3 regions of the Paenarthrobacter sp. NPDC089322 genome follow, and region 3 is predicted to be linked to each of the others. Evidence: predicted binding sites of a transcription regulator. Region 3 holds the regulator's gene; each other region holds the start of a gene.

Region 1 (7,770 bases), on a different contig from region 3:
GCAGCCGCGAGGTGCAGCTGGGATGCGAGGCCCGGAGCCTGGAGAGCCGCACTGCGGATCAGCACGGAGAGCACAGGGTTCTGTTTCTGCGGCATCGCAGAGGAAACTCCGCGTCCGGCGGCCAGTGGTTCGCCAAGCTCCCCTACCTCCGGGCGGCTCAGGAACAGGAGGTCGGCGGCGATCTTACCGAAGGAATCCAGCAAAGCAGCCAGCGAGTCCCCAAGGGAAGTGACGGACAGCCGGTTGGTGTGCCAGGGAGCAGCCGCGGGAGCCAGGCCGAGCTTCGCAGCCAAGGAATCCGCCAGCGTGAACGGCGTTTCCGAAGTCCCGGCAGTGAGCTTCGATCCGGATGCCAACGTTCCCCCTGCGCCGCCGAACTGGACTGGCAGCTTCGAGGCGGCCAAGCGCCGGGAAGCCGCAGCCACACCCTGGAACCACTGCGCAGCCCGCAGCCCAAACGTGTACGGGAGCGCATGCTGGGTCAGGCTCCTGCCCACGCACAGCGTGTCCGCATGCTGTTCCGCCAAGGTGGCGAGCGCCGTCGTCGTGCCTTTTACCTCAAGCAGCACGGCAGAAACGGCGCGGCTGGCCAGCAGCATGAGCGCGGAGTCGAGCACGTCCTGGCTGGTGAGTGAGGTGTGGACGGCTTTGGCCGCGCCGACCCCGTCAGCATCCAAGCTGCGCACGCGTGCGCGGAGTTCGCCGAGCAGCGGAATCACCGGGTTGCCGCCGCCTTGGGCGCGTTCGGCGATCGCAGCGGGGTCGTAGTAACCGGCGTCGGCGGCTTCGGCCACAACAGCGGCGGACCCTTCCGGTACGAGCCCGGCTTCCTCAAGGACGGCCGCCCAGGAGGCCTCGACGTCGAGAATGGCCGCCATCACGGCACGGTCGCCGGTCAGTGCTGTCACCGCAGGCGAAGCAGTGACGGGGCTGAGAAGGCCGAAGTCGCCGTCGGTCATGACTGTTCCGAAACCGAATCCCCAGAGGCCAAGTCCAAAGACCCGTCCTGCTGGAAATCCAGGAACACGGTCTCGTCGCCGCCCTGCAAACGGATGTCCCACGTCAGTCCGCCGTCGGGGTCGCGGCGCGCGATGAGGGTCTTGCGGCGTTCGGGGTCGAGGGAGCTCAGCAGTGGATCGTTGGCGAGTGCTTCCTCGTTTTCGGGCAGGTAGACACGGGTGAACAGGCGGTTCATCAAGCCGCGGGCGAAGACTGCCACGGAGATGAACGGCGCAGCGCCGGGCTTGAGCGGCCCGGGGTTGACCGTGGTGAAGGTGTAGACGCCGGAGTTGCCAACGGATCCACGTCCCCAACCGGTGAAGGTATATCCATCGCGGACCAGTGAGCCGGTGCGCTGGACGATGTTGCCCTCGGAATCAGGCTGCCAGATTTCGAGGATGGCGTCCGGGATGGTCTCGCCTGCGCCGTCGTACACCGTGCCTTGGAGGCGGATGCTGCCGGGGCTGCCGGGTGCCAGGAGTTCGTTGTCCTTGGTGAAAGGAAGGGCGTAGCCGTAGAAGGGCCCGACCGTCTGGCCCGGTGTGGGTGTCAGCTTGCTCATGTGCTTACTCCTCGTCCCCGGCGTCGCCGTATGCTTCGTTTTCGGTCCAGGTCCGCTTGGAACCGGTCAGGATGATGTCCCACTTGTAGCCCAGTGCCCATTCAGGGCTGGTGAGCTCGTGATCATAGGCAGCCACCAGGCGGTCGCGGGCGTCCTGGTCCACGATCGACTGGTAGATGGGGTCCAGCGGGAAGAGCTGGTCGCCGGGGAAGTACATCTGCGTGACGATGCGCTGCGTGAATTCCGAGCCGAACATGGAGAAATGGATGTGCGCCGGGCGCCAGGCGTTCAGGTGGTTCTTCCACGGGTAAGCGCCTGGCTTGATGGTGGTGAAGCTGTAGGAGCCATCAGGGCCGGTGATGCAGCGTCCGACGCCGGTGAAGTTCGGGTCGAGCGGGGCGGGGTGCTGGTCGCGCTTGTGGATGTAGCGGCCGGCGGCGTTGGCCTGCCAGATCTCCACGAGCTGACCTGCAACCGGGCGGCCGTCGCCGTCCAACACCCGGCCGGACACGATGATGCGCTCACCCTGTGGCTCGCCGTTGTGCTGGATGGTCAGGTCCGACTCCAGTGCGTGCACGTCCTGGTGCCCGAACGCCGGGGAGAACAGCTCGATGGTCTCCGGGTCGGCGTGGTGCAGGCTCTTGGTGGGGTGCCGCAGGATGGAGCTACGGTACGGCGCATAGTCCAGACGCGGCATGATCTCGGGAGCCTTGCCGTTCTTCAGTGCCTGGGCGTAACGGTCTCCGATGGCCTTGATCTCGGCACTGAGATCCGCTTGGGTTTCCACTTTCTTGGAATCATGCGCGGCGTGTGGCTCAGCTGGTGGCACGAGTTCCTCGGATTCGAGCGCTTGTGCAGAGTTGACTTGTGCAGTGTGGTCTTGCGGCACAGCCGGCTCCTTTCTATGGATTCTTGGTGTGGTTCAGGCGGTCAGGCCCGGTGGAGTGAGTCGTATTGGACGGCGTGCCGGACCGGGGCGTTGGGTGCCCCGTAGCCGTCGTATTTGCCCCGGCGTTCCACCATTTCGAAGAACACGCTGCCCACAGTGGCCGTGTAGAAGTGGAGGAATTCGCCGTTGGCGTCCCGGTCATACAGGAGATTGAGCTCCTGGAGTGTGGCCAGGAAACCGGGTTCGAGATCGAAGCGGGCATCCAGGTCCTCGTAGTAATTGGCCGGAATCTCAAGGAACGCCAGGCCGCGGTCCCGTGCTGCCCGGGCTGTTGCCACAAGGTCGTCCACGGCGAAGGCGATGTGCTCCTGGTACGTCTTCGGCCCGTGCGCCTGCTGGACCGGGGCGAGGTTGAGTACCAACCGTACGGCTCCGTTGCCGGTCTGCATGACCTGCGAGCGCACCAGGCCGCTCGGACTGGGGACCTCCGCGAACGGCTGCGGTTCCAGGGCGAGGGCGCTCGTGTAGAAGAGGACCGCTTCGTCGAAATGCTGCCAGGGCTGGGCAAGGTTGACGTGGTCAATGACCGCCGTTCGGGATGCTCGGGGATGCTCCAGCCCTTCGCCGAATTCCTGCGTCCACGCTGCGGTGCCGTCGGGGTTGCCTTGGCAGAGGAAGATCTCGGTGGAGTCCGGCGCGGAGATTCCCTGGAACACTTCTTCGTCGGCCTGGACCTTGCGGGACACCACTGGCGCCTTGAGTTGCTGGGCGCGGGCGGAGGCAATCACTGGAGAGTCGACGTCGAACCCCAGAGCGGCGATAGCCGGTTCCGCGTGCAAGGCCGCTTGCTCGCTGATGATCACGCGGGCCTGGCCCATGGTCCACAACTGGACGTCCTTGGTGCGGTGGCGGCCCTCGAACTCGAAGCCGAGCTGGCCCAGGAGCTTCTCCAGTTGGGCGGTGTCGTCGGCTTTGACCTCAGCGAAGTTGAACCCCGCGGGCTCGTTCACCTTGGGCAGCGTGGCGAGTTCCATGGGATAACGACGCCGGGTGGCGGCTTTTTCATCCGGCGCCGCGACCGTGGGGGTGCTTGCGAGCCACTTGGCACTCTGTTCCTCGAGCCAGATGAGGGAACGCATGGCATCCACGGCTGTGCGCTCCACGTCCGACTGGCGGAAGACGTCGTTGAAGACTTCAAGCGAGACGGGGCCGGTGTAGCCCGCGCGGACCACGTGGCCCATGAACTTGGCGAGCTCAAACTGTCCCTCCCCGGGGAAAACCCGGTAGTGGCGGCTCCACGAGAGCACGTCCATGGACAGCTTGGGGGCGTCGGCCACCTGAACGAAGAAGATCTTCTCCGCGTTGATGTCCTCGATCGGAGCGGTGTCCCAGTCGCGGGAAAGGATGTGGAAGGAGTCCAGGCAGGTTCCAAGGTTGGGGTGGTCGGCCAGTTCCACGAGTCGGTAGGCGTGCTCGTAGTCGTTGACGTACTTACCCCAAGCGAGGGCTTCGTAGGCAACCTTGACGCCGTGGTCTCCCGCCAACCCGGCGAGTTCGCGGAGCTGTTCGGCGCGCAGGTCATCGTCGTCAATGGTTGCCGTGGCCACGTTGGAACACACCAAGATGGTGTCCATGCCCAGGCGTGCCATGAGCTTGAACTTTGCCTCCGCCCGCTTGAGGTTGGCCTTCAGCAGGTCCGGGGTGACGCCGTCGAAATCGCGGAACGGCTGGTAAAGATCCAGGCCCAAGCCCAAGTCTGCGGCCATCTTCCGGACGTCCTCGGGGCTGAGCGGGGACGTGACGAGGTCCTGCTCGAAGATCTCGATGCCGTCGAAGCCCGCAATCGCGCAGGCCTGCATTTTTTCCTTCAGCGTGCCGGAGAGGCAAACTGTGGCGATTCCGGTGCGCATCAGTGGGCCGCCTTTACCAACGCCGGGGCTTGCTCTTCTGCTGCGATCAATGCGAGGAAGTGTTCACGCATGCGGTTGCTGTCGGCGTCCTTTCCGGTAAAGAGTTTGAAAGCGTCCGCCGCCTGACCAACTGCCATGCGGCCGCCGTCGAGCACGTCGCAGCCCTTGGCGCGCGCCTCGCGGACCAGTTGAGTCTCGATGGGGCGGTAGACGATGTCCGCCACCCAGTGGCGCGGTTCCACGAGGTCGATGTCCAGCGGCAGGCCCGGGTGAGCGGCCATGCCGATCGGGGTGCAGTGCACCAGGCCGTCGGCGAGCGGCATAATCCGGCTCAGCTCGGCGGTGCTCCGAGGGGTGACGGTAGCGGCGGGGAAGAGTGCGTTAAGTTCGGCAGCACGTTCGGTTGCGCGGTTGGCGTCCATATCCACGAGGTCCAGGTTTTTGACGCCTGCCTTAAGGAGCGCATAGGCGACGGCGGAACCGGCACCTCCGGCACCCAACTGGACCACCCGGTTGAGCTTTGCCCCTGGAAGCCCGTCCGCCATGGCCGAACCGAAGCCCGAGAAATCTGTGTTGTGGCCAATGAACCGTCCGCCCTGGATCAGGACGGTGTTGACGGCACCCAGGCGATCGGCGTCGTCGGAAATTTCGTCAAGGTGCTCCAGCACGAGCTGCTTGCAGGGGTGCGTGATGTTGAGGCCGTTGAAGCCCATCCGCTGGGCTGCTTTGAGCAAATCCCCGACGGCGGTGGCCGGCAGCGCGAGTTCCAGCAGGTCGATGGGGCGGTACAGCAAGCGAAGGCCCTGCACATCGGCTTCCCGTTCATGCATGGGCGGAGTGAGCGAGGGCATGACGCCTTCACCAATCAGGCCCACCAGAACGGATTCGGCTCGGTTGCTCATCCTCAAGCTCCTTTTACTTCGGCACCGCAGGCTGTGGTTCTGAGGCCCACTCGTCCGGGTGCATGATTCAGGTTACTACAGTTGTTCATATTCCGCACGCATGTTCTTATCGCGAACATTTGACGCGCACCCTGACCCAACTGAGTCGCAGTTAAGCGCGTTTAGAGAGGTCAAAACGCGCACTAATGCGACCTAGTTGGGTCAGCGCTGGGGCAGGCGGGCCGCGAGTTCCGCCGCGGCTTCCTGCAGGGTGGGCACGTGTGCAATGAGTTCCTCCATGCTCATGCGGAACACCGGGACCGCCGTGGCGATCGAAGCGAACGCGTGGCCTTGCGAATTGAGGATCGGGACCGCAACAGCGCGCATGCCGATCTCGTTCTCTTCATCCATCACGGCGTAGCCCTGCCGGCGGACCTGCTCGATTTCCTCGCGGAACTGGTCGCGATCGGTGATGGAGTGCTCCGTCAGCGCCTCCAGCGGGAGCTCTTCCAGGAGCCGCTTGCGCTCGATTTCCGTCTCGAAGGCAACGATCGCCTTGCCCACGGAGGTGGTGTGCAGCGCGCCCAGATGGCCGGGATCGCTGGTAACGCGGAAGGTTTTGGGGCCGTCCACCTTGTTCACGGTGAGGTGGTGGTCGCCGTCGCGGACCGAGAGGATGGTGGCTTCATGCGTGCGCTCGGTGACCCGCTGAAGGACCGGAAGCGCCGTGGCTGCGAAACCGTGATGGTTGGAGACCCGCTGCCCCAGCTGGAAAACGCGCAAACCCAGGTGGTAGCGACGGCCATCCGCCTCATAATCCACAAACCCGTCGCGGGTTAGTGAACCCAGTAGGCGATACGTGGTGCTGAACGGTAGGCCCGCGCTCCGCGCCAAGTCCGCTGCACTGGCTCCCTTTGGCTCGTTCCCAAGCAGCACCAGCAGGCTTAAAGCCTTGCCAACCATGTCGGTCTTTGTGTCCTCTTTCACACTCATAAGTGAAATGCTCTCACATTGTGAGAGCTATTTCTAGATAGTGGGGACTTCTCTTGACAAGTGACCCCACTCACAGCCACTATTGCTGTATTGCACAAGTAGCTCTCACCATGTGGTTACTTTCGGGATGGACCGGCCGCACCTCGCTTGGGTCTTCCCCTACAGCTTTATCCGCGACATCGTTGTCACAGAAGGAACTCCCCAAATGAGCCAAACCATGCCGTCAGCGACGCCAGGCACAGCCGAAACCACGGGCACACCCAAGAAAGCCGCACTCGCGAGCTTCCTGGGCAGCGCCGTCGAGTACTACGACTTCTTTATCTTTGGCTCGGCCGCAGCCTTGATCTTTCCGCACGTATTCTTCCCGGATGCCGACACGAACGCCGCGGTCATGTCCTTCGCGACGTTCGGCTTCGCCTATGTGGCCCGCCCCGTTGGTGCAGCCTTCCTCGGCCACTTCGGTGACCGCATCGGCCGGCAAAAGGTCCTGATGTTCACGCTGATCCTCATGGGTGCGGCCACCTTCGTCATCGGCTGCCTCCCCGACTTCAAGACCATCGGCTGGTGGGCTCCCATCCTCCTGGTTCTGGCCCGCCTTGCCCAGGGCCTGTCCGCTGCAGGCGAGCAGGCCGGTGCCTCCTCCATGACCTTGGAGCATGCTCCCGACAACCGACGCGCGTTCTTTACCTCCTGGACCCTGACGGGCACTCAGGGCGGCCTGATCCTGGCATCACTCGTCTTCATTCCCGTGATGGCCCTGCCCGAGGACGTGCGGTACAGCATAGGCTGGCGCATCCCGTTCTGGCTCAGCGCAGTCGTAGTCATGGTGGCCTATTTCATCCGGCGCACCCTGCACGAGCCGCCGGCCTTTGCCGAGGCCAAGAAGAGCAACCAAATCGCCAAGCTGCCCATCGCCGACCTGTTGAAGCTGCACTGGCGCGATGTACTCCGCGTCATCTGCTGCGCGTTCATTGCCGCCGTCAGCACCGTCTTCAGCACGCTGGCCATCAAATACGCCACGGACGTCGCCCAGGTCAGCAGCACCATCACGCTCTGGCTCGTGGTTGTGGCCAACGTCGTGGCCCTCGGCTCCCAGCCCCTGTTCGGTATGCTGGCGGACAAAATCGGCCGGAAGCCGGTGTTCATCTACGGCGCAGTAGCAAGCGCCATCATGACTCCGTTCTTCTTCCTAAGCTTCGAGTCCGGCTCAACGCCGCTCATGTTCCTGGCCGCCATCGTTTACTTCTCCCTCGGCTACGCAGCAGCCAATGCAGTATGGCCGTCCTTCTACGGCGAAATGTTCAGCACCAAGGTCCGCTTTTCCGGCCTCGCCATCGGTACGCAGCTCGGTTTCCTTGCCGCCGGCTTCGCTCCGACGATCGTGACGGCCATCGGTGGCACCAAGCCGGGAGGATGGGTGCAGGTTTCCATCTTCACAGCAGTCATCTGCGTCATCGCGGCGGTTTCGGCCCTGACTGCCCGCGAATCCGCCAAGATTCCGACCGCGCAGCTCGGCCTCCACAAGTAGGCCACGCT
Region 2 (7,770 bases), on a different contig from region 3:
CATGGTGGAAGCTGCCCTCTTGGGCAAGAACGTGGTCCGGCTCAAGGGCGGTGACCCGTACGTCTTCGGCCGCGGTGGCGAAGAGGTGGCGGCCTGTGTTGCTGCCGGCGTTCCCGTCCGCGTTATTTCCGGTGTCACGAGTGCCATTTCCGTCCCTGCGGCGGCGGGCATTCCGGTGACCCACCGCGAAGTTAGCCACATGTTCACCGTCGTTTCCGGTCATGCTCCGCTCACCGAGAAGGAGCACACCCACTTGGCAGGGCTGGGCGGCACCATCGTTGTGCTCATGGGCATCGGAACCCTGCCACAGCTGGCCGCGGGCCTGCGCCGGGCCGGGATGGTTTCCGACATGCCGATGGCTGTGGTGGAGCGGGGTTACCGCCCGGGCCAACGCACCACCATCGCGGATCTCGGTACGATTGAAACTGCAGCTTCAGGTTGCAGCAACCCGGCCGTGCTGGTCATTGGCGAGGTGGTCAGGGTGGCTGAAGCCAACCGTAATCATGCCGAAGCATCCGCTGAACTGAGCCGGCTCGCGGCTTCGCTCCTTGAAGCCTGAAGGTAGACCCATGACTGTTGAAAGTGTTCTCGAAGCCAAGGACGCCACCGTTTCCCCGGACGTTTCCGAGGCCGCCGAAGCACCATTGGACGGCTTCCGGATCGGCGTCACCTCGCACCGCCGTTCCCGGGACCTCATCGAAGCCCTCGAGCGGCGCGGTGCGAGCGTGCTACATGCGCCCGCCCTCAAGATCGCGCCGGTGCAGGAAGACGTTGTCCTCATTGAGGACACCCGCGCCATCATTGCGGCCAAGCCGGACATCTGCATCGCCACCACCGCCTACGGAATGCGCCGCTGGTGCGAAGCCGCGGATTCCTTTGGCATCGGCGAGCAACTCCTGGAAACGTTGTCCGCTTGCCGCATGTTCGTCCGTGGACCCAAAGCCCGTGGTGCCGTCCGCGCCGCCGGGCTTGCCGACGTCGGAATCAGCAGCGACGAAACCACGGCGACACTGGTGGACATGCTCCTGGCCGAAGGCGTCCGAGGCAAGACCGTAGCCGTGCAGCTCCACGGATACACCGACGTCCGCCAGCTGGAGCGGCTGCGGATGTCCGGCGCCAATGTGCTCACGGTGACTCCGTACCGCTGGGTGAAGCCCGACGGCGAGGACAAGCTGCCCCGACTCATCGAAGCTGTGTGCAGCGGAAACCTGGACGTCCTGACCTTCACCAGCGCCCCTGCCGTGGACGCGATGTGGAGCACAGCACACGAGATGGGCCTCTACCGCCAACTTATTGAGGCACTGAAGGGCCCCGTCACTGTTGCCGCCGTGGGGCCGGTCACCGCCCAGCCACTGGTCGACGCCGGGCTGGCGCCACTCATTCCCGACCGTTACCGCATGGGGGCGCTGATTCGCCTGGTGACGGAGCATTTGTCCCTGAACCACGTGCGCCGGCTGGAAACGAAGTCGGCCACGATCGAGCTGCGCGGACGGTGCCTGCGGATCAACGGCGAAGTAGTGGAACTCGCTCCGGCGCCGCTGCTCCTGCTCCGGGCGCTCCTCGGAGCCGGCGGTGCTGTGTTGTCCCGCGAGGCGCTCTCGGACCTCCTGGATCTCCGTGGTTCCGTGCACGCGTTGGATATGACCGTGAGCCGTCTGCGGTCCTCGCTTCCGGATGGCAAGCTCGTGGAAACCGTGGTGAAGCGGGGATACCGGCTCCGGGCATAGGTGTTCCTGCCTCCCCGCTACGCCGCCTTTACCAACGGAAGCTCGTCCCAGTTGGTGGTGTAGCGGGGACTCAGCATGTCGCGTTTCATGGACCAGTCCGGGCCTCCCCTGATGCCCGCGTGGCCCAGGCCGATGGAGCCACGACCATAGCGCTTGCTGACGTCTTCCAGCAGTGTGCCGATGCCGCGTTCTTCATGGCGGTTCTCGAAGGTTTCCAGTGGTTTCTGGTTGCCGCTGGGCCGTAGGTCCGTGACCATGATCCCGGCTTTCGCGTAACGGACACCTTCCTGGATCCTTGGGATCAGGGCATGCGCAGCTTTGGTCAGCAGCACCGGATCTGCGGTGGGCATGGGAAGCCTGACGTTGACCGTGGGAAAGGATTTGTCGCTGGGGTTGTAGACGGATGTTGCTGCGAAGGCCGTCAACAGCTTTGCTTGAAGATCGTGCTTTGCGAGCCGGGCACTTGCCATCTGGCCGTAGACGCTGAGCACCTGCCGTAATTCGGCCGTCGTCGTGATGGGGGTCGAAAAAGAGCGGGAGAAGATCAACTGGTCCCGCCCGATCCTTTCCTCTTCCATGGGGATGCACGGCGTGCCCTGCAGTTCCAGGACCGTACGCATCATGACGATGGAGAACTTGTCCCGGAGCGCAACAGGATCTGCGCGGAGCAAGTCCAATATCGAGAAGATTCCCATCGCGTTCAGGCGCTTGGTGAGCCTCGTGGCGACTCCCCAGATTTCAATGACGGACAAGCGGGACATGAGGGCTTCGCGCTGTTCCTCGGGAACGGATTCCCACCGGCACACGCCGTTGAAGTCCGGATTGTGCTTGGCCCACTTATTGGCCAACTTGGCGAGGGTCTTGGTAGGCGCAATGCCGACACAGACTGGAACTCCGACATGCCTGCGGCAGGCTTCCTTGATGGTGCGGCCAAGTTCCAGGAGGCTGCCGGGTTCGCCCCTCACTCCGAGGAAGGCCTCGTCGATGGAGTAGACCTCCTGCCAGGCGGAGTACCGTCCCAGCAGCTCCATGACCCGCGAGCTGATGTCTCCGTAAAGCTCGTAGTTGCTGGACAGTGCTACGAGTCCCCACTCCTTGGCTCGTGGCGCCAGCTTGAACCACGGATCTCCCAAACTGATCCCCAGTTTCTTGGCCTCCGGTGATCTGGTGACTGCGCAGCCATCGTTGTTGGACAATACGATCACTGGCTGGCCTTCCAGGGCCGGGTTGAAGGCGCGTTCGGCCGAGGCATAGAAGCAGTTGATATCCACGTGGGCGATCTCCTGCATCCGGTGCATGAGGACTGGTTTGGACATGCGCATCCTTCGCTCGGGCCATAGCAGGCGTGCCGGCATCCCCTTGGATGACACGCCGACTATTCGAACAGATCTTCGAATACATCCACTGTACTGCTACGCCCCGACAAAAAACGCCCCACCCAAGTAGGTCGCAGCAGAGCGCGTTTTGACGGGTCTAAACGCGCTCTACTGCGACTCAGTTGGGTGCAAACTAGGAGTTCGCGGACTCCTTCTTGTGCACCAGGTAGATCGCGCCGGTGGTGACGTCCTCTTCCAAGGCTTCCAGCGTGCGACCACGCGTTTCGGGAACCTGGGTGTAGATGAAGACGAGTGCCAGGATGCCCACCACCCCGAACAGGAAGAACGTGCCGGTGATCCCCACGCCCGCCACGAGGGTCGGGAAGAAAAGACCAAGGAGGGCGTTGGCAATCCACAGGCAGAACACCGAAAGTCCGATGGCGAATCCACGAACATGCAGCGGGAAAATCTCGGACAGCATCACCCAAACGGCGATGTTGAGGAAGGTCTGCATCGACCCCACGAAGGCAACCACCAGGAACAGGATGACGAACGGGCGGGCAGCATTGCCGACCGGGAGGACGATCGAAGCGATGCCGATCAGGAAGTGGCATGCCGTGGTGAGCGTGAAGCCAAGGAGCAGTGTGGTCCGGCGGTTCACACGCTGCATGAGCGAGAGCGCGATAATGCCACCCACGACCGCAATGACGCCCGGTGCGATGTTGGCGATGAGGGCGGCACTCGAGTCGAACCCGGCCTCAACCAACACGGACTGGCCGTAGTACATGATCGAGTTGATGCCGGTGAGCTGCTGGGCCACGCCCAGGCCAATGCCCACCAGGACGATCCGGAGGATCCACTTGTCCTTCAGGGCACCCCACGACGTCGCCTTGGAGGCCTTCTCTTCTTCGGCCAGGTGCTTCACATCGGCCATTTCAGCCTCGGCGCGGTCCTCGGAACGGATCGTCTTGAGGACAGCCAAAGCCTCTTGGTTGCGGCCCTTGGAAATCAACCAACGCGGCGACTCGGGCATCCGCAGCATCCCGAAGAAAAGGGCGATGGCCGGCAGCGCGGCAACGGCAAGCATGATCCGCCAGACTCCCCCGAACTCACCCCAGATGTTGCCAATGATTGCGTTGACGACAAATGCGGCGAGCTGGCCGATGACAATCATCAGTTCATTGCGGCCCGCGAGGGAACCCCGGATTTCATAGGGCGCCAGCTCAGCCAGAAAGACGGGAACCACGGTGGACGCGCCGCCCACAGCAAGGCCGAGGATGACCCGGCCAATAACCATCACCTCGAAGCTCGGCGCAAACACGCAGGCGAGGGTTCCGACGAAGAACAGCATGGCCAGGAGGATGATGGTCTTCCTGCGGCCCCAGCTATCGGACAACCGGCCTCCGCCGACCGCCCCGGCTGCGGCCCCGAACAGCAGCGAGCTGGTGACGATCCCTTCGGTCAGCGGCGTCAGCGCGAGGTCGACCGTCATTGGTCGCAATGCACCGTTGATGACACCAGTGTCGTAGCCGAACAACAGGCCGCCGAACGTGGCTACGAGGGCAACAAGGCCCAGCCGCTTGCGATGGGGGCCGTTGCTCAGCGGAGGAAGCGCGGCGCTGGGGGCGCCATCCCGCTGCATCTGGGTAGCAGACATCAGGACTCCTTTGTCAGGTGTGGTGCGGGTCATACTCACCCGCTCTAAATACAGACTAACGCGCGAAAGGCGTAAATGTAAGGTCAAACTAACAAATGACGAACATTTCCCCTTCGAGGCGTGGGAGGATGAGCTATGGCTCCCGACCGGCAGCAACGCCCCGCGACGCAAAGCGATGTCGCGCGCGAGGTAGGCGTCTCCCGAACACTCGTATCCTTCGCATTCAGGGGCGCCCCCGGCGTCAGCGGCGAAACCAAGCAGGCCATCTTTGACGCCGCCAAGCGTCTGGGCTACCGGCCCAACGCAGTAGCCGCCGATCTGGCACGCAAGCACCGTTCCGCCGTCGGCCTTTACCTGATGGACATCCGCAACGAGGTGTACGCCGACATCCTCAGCGGCGTCAGGATGGCGCTTCCCCACGACCGCAATCGGCTGATCCTCAGCGTTTCCCGGTCCGTCGACGGCGTGGACCAGGGCGCCATTGACTCCCTGATTGAGGCGCGCGTTGGCATCATCATCGCCGCGACGCTACTGGACCCGGACACCGACGTGCGGGAGTTGGCCCAAGTGGTGCCCCTGGTGAGCGTGACCCGCCAGGTGGATGGCGTGGACAGCGTGTATTCCGACGACGACGCGGGCGCCCGGATGGCGACCGAACACCTCCTCGCCCTGGGGCACAAGCGCATCGCCCACTTCGCGGGGCCGGAGTACGAGGGGCACACGGTGCGTCGAAAGAGCTACGAACGCGCCATGAAAGAGGCGGGCCTGGAGCCCCGGGTGGTCACAGCGGAGGACTACACCCAGGAAGCCGGGACGCGCGCGGCTGCCAGCTTACTGGATGCACCGGACCGCCCCACGGCGATTTTCACGCACAACGACCAATTCGCCTTGGGTGTCCGTGAGGCCGCTTACGCCCGCGGGTTGACAGTACCCACGGACCTTTCCCTGGTGGGTTACGACGATTCAAGGATCGCAAGACTGCACGGCATCGACCTCACGTCCGTAGACCTGCACGCCGTTGAGCTCGGCCGGGTTGCAGGCGTCGTAGCCTTGGAGCGCCTCGATCATCCCGATGCTCCCGTCGCGGACAAGCGCCTGACGCCGCAGCTGGTGGTTCGCAACTCCACGGCGCCACCCGCACGTTAGATGTGGTGGAGGCACGTCGTGGCGACGCCCCAGATAGTCAACTCCGACAACGCCGGGACCCTGATGTCCGGATACTTGGGATTGTCCGCTTGAAGAACCACTCCGTCGGACGTGACGCGGAGCCTCTTGATGGTCAACTCACCATCCAGGACAGCCACGACGACGGACCCATCCTTGGGCTCCAACGCCCGGTTAACGATCAACTCGTCACCGTCGCTGATACCCGCCCCTTCCATCGATTGTCCCGTGACCCTTACAACGAAGGTGCTGGTGACGTCCTTGATCAAGTGCTCGTTGAGGTCAATCCGCCCATCGAAGTAGTCCTGGGCAGGCGACGGATACCCCGCTGCCACCGCGACCGGAGCCAGCAGCACCGAAACCAGGGAAAAGCCCGCATCTATCACGCGGGGGCCGACTATCACGCCCACAACACACCTTTATTCGAATATATGTTCGATACTTTAGTGTACAGCGGGCGCCGGACAATTAAGAGCCGCAGCCATTCGGGGTGCAACCACCGCGGCTAACGCAGCATCCGGTAGCGCACGTGGGAGGCGAACCTGCTGTTGCTCACGGCGGTTGGCTCCAGCCTGATATCGCGTACCCCGTCCAAAAGGCGCTCGCCCCCGCCCAGGACGATGGGCGCAGTGTGGAGCCGTAGCTCATCGATCAATCCCGCCGACAAGAACTGCCTCGCAGTCGAAGCACCGCCTGCTATTGCCACATCCTTGCCACCCGCTGCTTCCCTTGCCCGGGACAGGGCAGCCTCAATCCCGTCATTGACGAAATGAAAGGTGGTACCGCCCTGCATCTCCAACGGCTCGCGGACCTGATGGGTCAACACGAAAACCGGAGCGTGGTAGGGCGGCTCTTCACCCCACCAGCCTCGCCAATCCTCAGCCCACGCTCCCGGTCCGGGACCGGCGAACATGTTCCGGCCCATGATGTACGCCCCGGCCTCAAGGATCCCCGCAATCTCGGCCGCGTTCTCTTCCCGCTCTTCGAACTGCCAGCGGTGCAGGTCTTCTCCGCCCTCGCCCAAGGGCTCGGACAGGCTCTGGTTGGGACCGGCGACGAAGCCGTCCAAGGACACAGTGAGATCGCAGGTGACTCGGCTCATGCGCCCATCATGCCACCGCTGTGGCCCTATGCGTGTCGGGCTCCGCGACTTACCTTAAACAGATGGAAGGAGCGGCATGGCACGCGAACAAGAACCCGCATTGGAGCAACTGAACATCCTGGTCGGCGAATGGGAAACCAGCATCCCCAGCGCCCAGACCGGAGGACGGACCACTTTTGAGTGGCTGGAGGGCGGCGGGTTCCTCATCCAGCGCTCCACCGTGGAACGGCCCGAGTATCCCAACGCGGTCAGCATCATCGGTGCCACCGGCTCGGACGGGGCATTCCAGCAGCACTACTTCGATTCACGCGGTGTCGCCAGGATCTACGACATGACGCTCAGGGACAACGTGTGGACCCTCTTCAGGGACGGCCCGGATTGGCCCCAGCGGTTCGTGGGCCGCTTCAGCGAGGACGGCAACACCATCACAGCCCGGCTGGAACGTGGCTCCTACCCTGGCGGACCGTTGGAGCACGACTTCGACATGGTCTACACGCGGATTACTCCACCTCATGGACAGAATCCCGGCCCGGTGGGAACATAAGGGCCATAATCCGCGGAGGCATCGCCCGGCCACACTCGGGTGACTCCAGGTCAGCTCTCGGTTGAGGGGAACGGCCATGGTTCGGCTGGGGAACGCGAACACTGGAAACTCGGGTCCGGGACCCGCTTTTGATCAACCACGCCGCAGCGACGGCATCGAAAAAGTCGACGCCCTGGTGGTGGGCTCCGGATTCGGCGGCTCGGTGGCCGCCCTTCGCTTGGCCCAAGCAGGGCAATCCGTGGTGCTCATGGAGCGAGGCA
Region 3 (7,770 bases):
ATCGTTTCTGCGACCGGTGCTGACACCGTGGTGGTGGATACCGAGTTGTCGCCCTCACAGCGCCGTGGTCTTGAGGACATCGTCAAGGTCAAGGTCGTTGACAGAACGACGTTGATCCTGGACATCTTCGCGCAGCACGCCAAGAGCCGTGAAGGTAAGGCGCAGGTCGAGCTTGCACAGCTCGAATACCTGCTCCCCAGGCTTCGCGGTTGGGGTGAATCGATGTCCCGCCAGGCTGGTGGCCAGGTGGGTGGCGCCGGTGCCGGCATGGGTTCGCGTGGCCCTGGCGAAACAAAGATCGAACTCGATCGCCGGCGGATCCGCACGCGCATGGCGAAGCTGCGGCGCGAGATCGCCGCGATGAAGCCGGCGCGCGAGACCAAACGGGCCAACCGTCGTCGTAATTCCATCCCGTCCGTTGCCATTGCCGGTTACACGAACGCCGGAAAGTCGTCCCTCCTCAACCGGCTCACTGACGCCGGCGTCCTGGTGGAAAACGCGCTGTTCGCCACCCTTGACCCGACGGTACGCAGGGCGCAAACCCCTGATGGCATCGGCTACACCCTCGCGGACACAGTGGGCTTCGTCCGGTCGCTGCCCACGCAATTGGTGGAAGCTTTCCGTTCTACTTTGGAAGAAGTCGCCGACTCCGACCTGATCCTGCACGTCGTGGATGCATCCCATCCCGACCCCGAGGGCCAGATCGCGGCTGTCAGGGCTGTCTTCACCGAAGTGGATGCCCGCAAGGTTCCGGAGATCGTCGTCCTGAACAAGGTTGACGTCGCGGATCCGTTCGTGGTGGAACGGCTGAAGCAGAAGGAACCGCGGCACGCCGTGGTGTCCACCCGCACCGGACAGGGGATTCCTGAGCTCCTTGAGACCATCAGCCAAGCCATCCCAAGGCCCGGCGTACGCCTCGAAGTCCTCATTCCCTACAACCGCGGCGAGTTGGTGAACAGGCTGCACAACTCCGATGCCGAGATCCTGAGCCTCGAGCACGAGGAGAACGGCACGCGCGTCGTGGCGATGGTCCGTGAAGGGCTGGCGGCCGAGCTGGAGTCATTCGTCACCAATGGTTGAGAAGGTGGCGGCGGACGTCGTCGAATCTGCGGGGGAGAAGTTCACCCTCGAGTTGCTGGATAAAGCTGTTGCCGGAATGGGTGGTCAAAGCCGGACCGGTCAGCACGAAATGGCGAAGCATGTGACCCGGGCCATCGAGTCGGGGGAGCACCTGCTGGTCCAAGCGGGGACGGGAACGGGTAAGTCGTTGGCCTACCTGATTCCGTTGATCGCCCACTCCATGGACAGCAACAAACCGACGCTTGTGTCCACCGCCACCTTGGCCTTGCAAACGCAGATTGTGGGTCGGGACCTTCCCAGGCTCCTTGAAACCATCGAACCTGCCCTTGACCGCCCGGTTAACGTGGCGCTCGTCAAGGGCAGGGCGAACTACGTTTGCCTTCAAAAGCTTGAAGGCGGCTTTCCGAGTGAAGAACCCACCGAGGGTCAGTTGTTCTCGCTCGGCGAGGATACGAGCGTGCCGCATTTCGCTGCGTCGGTGGGCGGTCCGTCCTCGCAACTGGGCAAGGAAGTAGTCCGGCTTCGCGAATGGGCGCAAAAGACGGCCACCGGCGACCGCGACGAGCTCATGCCCGGCGTAACGGATCGTGCGTGGCGGCAGGTCTCCGTCACGTCTATGGAGTGTCTGGGTGCCCAAAAGTGTCCGCTGGCCGAGGAATGCTTCAGCGAGCAGGCCCGGGCGCGGGCGGCGGAAGCCGATGTCGTGGTGACCAACCACGCAATGCTGGCGGTCAGTGCCTTTGAAGGTCTCGCAGTCCTTCCCGAGTACGATGTCGTGGTGGTGGACGAAGCCCACGAACTTCAGGACAGGGTAACGGGCGCTGTGTCCGGACAACTGTCGGTAGCCATGGTTCATGCGGCTGCGTCCAGTGCGCGCAAACACACCGCCATCACTGTTGATGCCCTCAATGCCGCGGCCGACCGCCTGGACATGGCGATCGCCGGGGTCCCGAACGGATTGTTGCCCAACGGACTCAACGACGAACAGCTGGATTGCCTTGACCAGTTGCGGGACGCCGCGCGGGCGGCCTTGTCGGACTCGAAGCCGGACTCCTCCTCATCGAACGTCGTCGACGGCGGTCGGCAGCTTGCCCGGTCAAGGCTGCTTTTGATCCTGGAACTGTGTGAGCGGCTCCTCGCCGCCAAGGAGAACCGCGAAGTTGTCTGGTTCTCCAGGAACAGCACCTTCGACCCCCAGCAGGGCTATTCACAGCCCGATGAAACAGCACCGGCCCTCATCAACATCGCCCCGCTCAGTGTTGCGGGGAAGCTCCGGGACGGGCTGTTCGCGGGACACACGGTGGTGCTCACTTCTGCGACGCTGGCCATTGGTTCTGCCTTTGAGCCTGCGGCGGGCGGTCTCGGCTTGATAGGAGACGGCGCGCCCAGCTGGACCGGCCTGGATGTTGGTTCCCCGTTCGACTACCCGAAACAGGGTGTCCTCTATGTAGCCAAGCATCTTCCGAAACCCGGGCGGGGGACCTCCCCGGAGGCACTGGATGAGCTCGAGGACCTCATCAGGGCGTCGGGGGGAGGCGCTTTATGCCTGTTCTCGTCCCGCCGCGCGGCTGAGGAAGCCGCCGACGCGCTCCGCTTGCGCTTGGACGTGGATATTCTCTGCCAGGGCGAATCAACCATGGCCGCCCTCGTAAAACAGTTTTCCGACGAACCCGATACCTGCCTCTTCGGCACCATGTCCCTGTGGCAGGGTGTGGATGTTCCCGGCGGATCGTGCCGTTTGGTAGTGATAGACCGCATTCCCTTCCCGCGCCCTGACGACCCCCTCATGACGGCGCGGTCAAGGGCCGTGGCTCAGTCCGGAGGTAATGGGTTCATGGCTGTTTCCGCTACTCACGCAGCAATACGCCTCGCGCAGGGTGCGGGCCGACTTATCCGTTCCACGGGCGACAGGGGAGTGGTGGCTGTTCTGGACTCCCGGTTGTCCACCGAGCGCTATGGCGGTTTTTTGAGGGCGGCGCTGCCCCCCTTCTGGGCAACGACGGATCGCACTGTGGTGCGAGGGGTCCTGGAACGGTTGGCCGCCAGGACGACTGCGTAGGAAACCCCTGGAGGGAACGCTTAGAGGGAACGCAGTACGGAGACGACCTTGCCCATGATGGTTGCTTGGTCGCCGAGGATGGGTTCGTACTGTGTGTTCTGGGGAAGCAGCCAGGTGTGTCCGTCACGCTGCCGGAAGGTCTTCACGGTGGCTTCGTCGTCCAGGAGGGCGGCAACAATGTCGCCGTTGATGGCATCGTTTTGGCGACGGACAACAACCCAGTCACCGTCGCATATTGCCGCATCGATCATCGAATCACCAGCGACCTTCAGCATGAAGAGCTCGCCGTGGCCCACCAGTTGCCGGGGCAAGGGCAGGACGTCTTCCACGGTCTGGTCAGCGAGGATAGGACCGCCTGCCGCGATGCGGCCTACCAGCGGCACCAGGGCAGTATCGCTGGCACTCGCAAGTTCCGTAACGGCCAGTCCGCCCGCGCTGCGCAAGGTTGCAGGTGCTTCCACTCCGGGAATGGTCGCGCCGCCATCAAGCGTCAGTGGCATCAGAACTTCCATGGCCCGTGGGCGCTTGGGGTCCCGCCGGAGGTAGCCGAGCTTTTCCAGCTGGGAGAGCTGGTGGGTGACGCTGGACAGGCTCGCCAATCCCACGGTGTCGCCGATCTCCCGCATGCTCGGCGGGTAGCCGTTGTCGTTCACCGACCGCTGGATGGTTTCCAGGATCTTCTTCTGCCTTACGGTCAGGCTCTTGGGACTCTTTTGAGGCTGCTGGCTCCGCAGGGGTACCCCGCCGCCTGTGGCTTTCGCTGCCATGTTCGCCAATGCCTTTCCGCTTCGTCCGGCCGCAACATTAAGGGGCCGGTGATGGCGGGCCTGAAAATGTCAGACCCTCCTGTTCCACTGAAACAGTGCCTGTTTCTTCACTCAAACGTAGGCCAGGCGCACGCGTTTATCAAACATTTGTTCTAGCGAGTCTCGACACCGTTCGTTGATAAGTGCTAAAAATGTCATAGCAAGGTTCGAATATGTGTTCTATAAATATTCGGCAGCGGGTCGGGATGTTCGAAGGCAGTGTTCGAACGCCGGGCCTTCGGCAGAGAAGAACACAAGGAAATTGGCAGCCAGATACCGGAGCACTGGTCCTGGCAATCGCTCAGAAGGGCTCAGCTCATGTCCGCAGTCACGGCATTCCATGATTTTCGCAACACTCCCGCTCCCGCGCGTATCCGTCTGACGCGGCGTGGCAGGATCGTCTTCTTCGGCATCCCAGCCATGCTCCTGGTTGCAGCCCTGTTGAGCCTTGCCGGCTTCGTCAACTCTCCCGCGAAGGCATCCGACTCGGCGGCGCAATTGCAGCCGCCCGTAGCAGTGACGGTAACCGTTCAACCCGGCCAGTCGTTGTGGGGCATTGCTGGTGAGGCGGCGCCGGAGCGGGACCCCCGGGACGTCATTGCGGAGATCATCCAGTTGAACGACCTCCACGGCGGCCGGATCCAGCCCGGACAGCAGCTTTTCGTCCCCGCCAACTGACTTCCCCTCCGTGTCGCAGCCGGCGTTCCACGTTGCCTGCCGTGGCGGGCGGGGCGTCACAGTTACTCTGCAGTCGCAGCGGCACCTTAAACTGTCTTGGTGAGTGACCAGCTTGAGCGACTTGACCGACTTCCCCTCCGGACCAACCTGCGTGGACTGAGCCCCTACGGCGCACCGCAGCTTGATGTTCCGATTCTGCTCAACGTCAACGAAAACACCCATGGCGTGCCGGCCGACGTTCAAGCCGCCATTACCGAAGCCGTGGCAGCCGCGGCCACCGGACTGAACAGGTACCCGGACCGCGAGTTCACGGAATTGCGGGAGTCCCTTGCCGAATACCTGGGGCACGGACTGTCGGCGGACAACATCTGGGCCGCCAATGGATCCAACGAGGTCCTGCAGCAGATCCTCCAAGCGTTTGGGGGGCCCGGTCGCAAGGCGCTCGGCTTCCCGCCGACGTACTCGATGTACCCGTTGCTGGCCAGCGGCACGGACACTGAGTACATCCGGGGCGTCCGGGCAGACGATTATGGCTTGGACGCCGCCTCAGCGGGTGCCCAGGTCCGGGAGACCGGCGCCAACATCGTGTTCCTCTGTTCTCCGAACAACCCCACCGGCACAGGGCTCGGCCTGGACGTCGTGGAGGCCGTATATGAAGCAGGTGAAGCCAGCCAGGCCATCGTGATTGTCGATGAGGCGTATCACGAATTTGCTCACGACAATACGCCCAGCGCCTTGACCTTGCTCCCGGGCAGGGAGCGGCTGATCGTCTCACGTACCATGAGCAAGGCTTTCGCGCTGGCCGGCGCCCGTCTGGGATACATGGCCGCCGCACCCGAGGTAACTGACGCCATTCGGCTCGTCCGGTTGCCCTACCACCTCTCAGCCGTTACCCAGGCAACGGCACTTGCAGCCCTGCGCCACCGGGAAGCCCTGATGGCAGATGTCGAGGACATCAAGGTACAGCGCGACCGCATTGTGACTGAACTCCTGCGCATGGGCCTCAAGCCCGCAGCCTCGGACTCCAACTACGTCTTCTTCGGCGGACTGGAGAACCCGCACGCCATCTGGCAGGGCCTGCTGGATGCTGGAGTGTTGATCCGCGACGTCGGCATCCCGGGCCACTTGCGGGTTACGGCCGGCACCGAGAAGGAAACCACCGTATTCCTTGAGGCGTTGGAACGCCTGCTCGGCTGACGACAGCCGCCGCCTCTGCCGCAGCCGAGCCCCGGATCGCGGCAGCCGGCCCGGTCCCTGTTCAGTGGAAAGACGCGGCCGAACTAAACTTGTCCCTAGACCCCCATCCGACTTTTGTGTAGAAGGACGTCCCAATGAGCGAAACCGGCGCCACGCCGTCCGCTGCCCGCACCGCGCGCATGGAGCGCACCACCAGCGAATCCTCCGTCCTGGTGGAGATCAACCTGGATGGCACCGGTGTCTCGGACATCAGCACTTCGGTTCCGTTCTATGACCACATGCTGACGGCCCTATGCAAGCATTCCCTGATCGACATGACCGTCAAGGCGACGGGGGACACGCATATTGACGCCCACCACACCGTGGAAGACGTCGCCATCACGTTCGGTGAGGTGCTCCGCACGGCGTTGGGCAACAAGGCAGGCATCCGTCGCTTCGGCGAAGCCACTGTGCCCTTGGACGAAGCTTTGGCGCACGCCGTAGTGGACGTTTCCGGGCGTCCTTACCTGGTGCACGGCGGGGAGCCGGCCGGGCAGGAGTACCACCTGATCGGCGGCCACTTCACCGGTTCACTGACGCGTCACGTATTTGAAGCCATTACCTTGCACGCAGGAATCTGCCTGCACATGAACGTGCTGGCCGGCCGCGATCCCCATCACATTGTGGAGGCGCAGTTCAAGGCCTTCGCCCGGGCGCTTCGCGCTGCCGTAGAGTCTGATCCGCGCGTGGAGGGCATTCCATCAACCAAGGGGGCGCTGTGAGCGGCCAGATCCTCAAGAACGGCGCCGTCACTGACGCTGCCGCCTCCGTCAAGCCGCAGTCCCCGGAAGGTAAGCCCACGGTGACGGTCCTGGACTACGGATCCGGCAACGTGCGCTCTGCTGTCCGTGCGGTTGAGCGCGCCGGCGCCCACGTGATCCTCAGTTCCAAGCCGGAAGATGTACTGAACGCCGATGGCCTTCTCGTGCCGGGCGTAGGCGCCTTCGAGACCGTCATGAACGAACTCAAGGCCGTGGACGGCATCCGGATGATCGGCCGCCGCGTAGCGGGTGGACGTCCCGTGCTGGCTATTTGCGTAGGCCTGCAGGTTCTTTTTGAAGCCGGTGTGGAACACGGTACTGAGTCCGAGGGGATGGCTGAGTGGCCCGGCAAGGTCGAACTCCTTCCCGCCCCCGTTGTACCGCACATGGGCTGGAACACCGTGGATGTGCCTGAGGGTTCCAAGCTCTTTGCAGGCGTGGAGCATGAGCGTTTCTATTTCGTGCACTCCTACGGCGTTCAGGAGTGGAACTTCGATGTCGTGCAGCCGCGGATGGCCCCGCCCATGGTGACGTGGTCCGAGCATGGCGCCCGGTTCATCGCTGCAGTCGAAAACGGTCCCTTGTGTGCCACGCAGTTCCACCCCGAAAAGTCCGGTGACGCCGGTGCCCGCCTGTTGCGCAACTGGGTCGAGAGCCTCAAAAAGCCTTCGGCGAATACCGAGGGCGCGGGTGCCGCGTAAATGTGGTCCGTTGTGCTCATGGGCCTCGCCGGCGTGTTGGTGGGCGGAGGTATCTCCTTCCATCAGCAGAAGAAGCCCGCATGGGTCTCGATCTCCTTTTATGTGCTGGCCGGGATGTCCCTGCTGGCCGCTTATCTCCTGACGCTTCCGGGCAACTGATCGCCCGGTCCATAAAACGACCTCTAGGACACACATGACCACCTCTGCTCCCTCCGTTCTGGAACTCCTGCCTGCCGTCGACATCGTTGACGGCCAGGCAGTCCGTCTCTTGCAGGGCGAAGCGGGTTCGGAAACCAGCTATGGCACGCCGCTTGAAGCAGCTTTGAACTGGCAAAACGCCGGCGCCGAATGGGTGCATATGGTGGACCTTGACGCCGCTTTCGGCCGCGGCAACAACGCCGAGCTCATCAGCGACGTCGTATCCCAGCTCGACGTCAAGGTGGAGTTGT

Evidence for each region. The regulator LexA, encoded in region 3, represses DNA repair genes until DNA is damaged. The targets are predictions, from matches to a motif close to TCGAACANNTGTTCGA.
Region 1: AB0N65_RS11020 (shikimate dehydrogenase) is a predicted target of LexA. The motif match lies at 5,355-5,370, and genes of this name have one in related genera.
Region 2: AB0N65_RS13230 (Y-family DNA polymerase) is a predicted target of LexA. The motif match lies at 3,107-3,122, and genes of this name have one in related genera.

What each region holds. Positions count from the first base shown of each region.
Region 1 covers NZ_JBFBGW010000009.1:2,593-10,362, forward strand. Annotated here, with positions in the region: gene AB0N65_RS11000 (lyase family protein) at 1-959, opposite strand, end outside; gene pcaG (protocatechuate 3,4-dioxygenase subunit alpha) at 956-1,561, opposite strand; gene pcaH (protocatechuate 3,4-dioxygenase subunit beta) at 1,566-2,450, opposite strand; gene AB0N65_RS11015 (TIM barrel protein) at 2,492-4,360, opposite strand; gene AB0N65_RS11020 (shikimate dehydrogenase) at 4,360-5,262, opposite strand; gene AB0N65_RS11025 (IclR family transcriptional regulator) at 5,464-6,234, opposite strand; gene AB0N65_RS11030 (MFS transporter) at 6,440-7,762, shown strand.
Region 2 covers NZ_JBFBGW010000012.1:78,100-85,869, forward strand. Annotated here, with positions in the region: gene cobA (uroporphyrinogen-III C-methyltransferase) at 1-559, shown strand, start outside; gene AB0N65_RS13225 (uroporphyrinogen-III synthase) at 570-1,727, shown strand; gene AB0N65_RS13230 (Y-family DNA polymerase) at 1,745-3,043, opposite strand; gene AB0N65_RS13235 (sugar porter family MFS transporter) at 3,237-4,700, opposite strand; gene AB0N65_RS13240 (LacI family DNA-binding transcriptional regulator) at 4,836-5,846, shown strand; gene AB0N65_RS13245 (S24 family peptidase) at 5,843-6,274, opposite strand; gene AB0N65_RS13250 (dihydrofolate reductase family protein) at 6,370-6,966, opposite strand; gene AB0N65_RS13255 (hypothetical protein) at 7,043-7,510, shown strand; gene AB0N65_RS13260 (GMC oxidoreductase) at 7,587-7,770, shown strand, end outside.
Region 3 covers NZ_JBFBGW010000006.1:155,358-163,127, forward strand. Annotated here, with positions in the region: gene hflX (GTPase HflX) at 1-1,080, shown strand, start outside; gene AB0N65_RS09080 (ATP-dependent DNA helicase) at 1,073-3,139, shown strand; gene lexA (transcriptional repressor LexA) at 3,160-3,906, opposite strand; gene AB0N65_RS09090 (LysM peptidoglycan-binding domain-containing protein) at 4,264-4,623, shown strand; gene AB0N65_RS09095 (histidinol-phosphate transaminase) at 4,723-5,820, shown strand; gene hisB (imidazoleglycerol-phosphate dehydratase HisB) at 5,955-6,581, shown strand; gene hisH (imidazole glycerol phosphate synthase subunit HisH) at 6,578-7,321, shown strand; gene AB0N65_RS09110 (hypothetical protein) at 7,322-7,480, shown strand; gene priA (bifunctional 1-(5-phosphoribosyl)-5-((5-phosphoribosylamino)methylideneamino)imidazole-4-carboxamide isomerase/phosphoribosylanthranilate isomerase PriA) at 7,515-7,770, shown strand, end outside.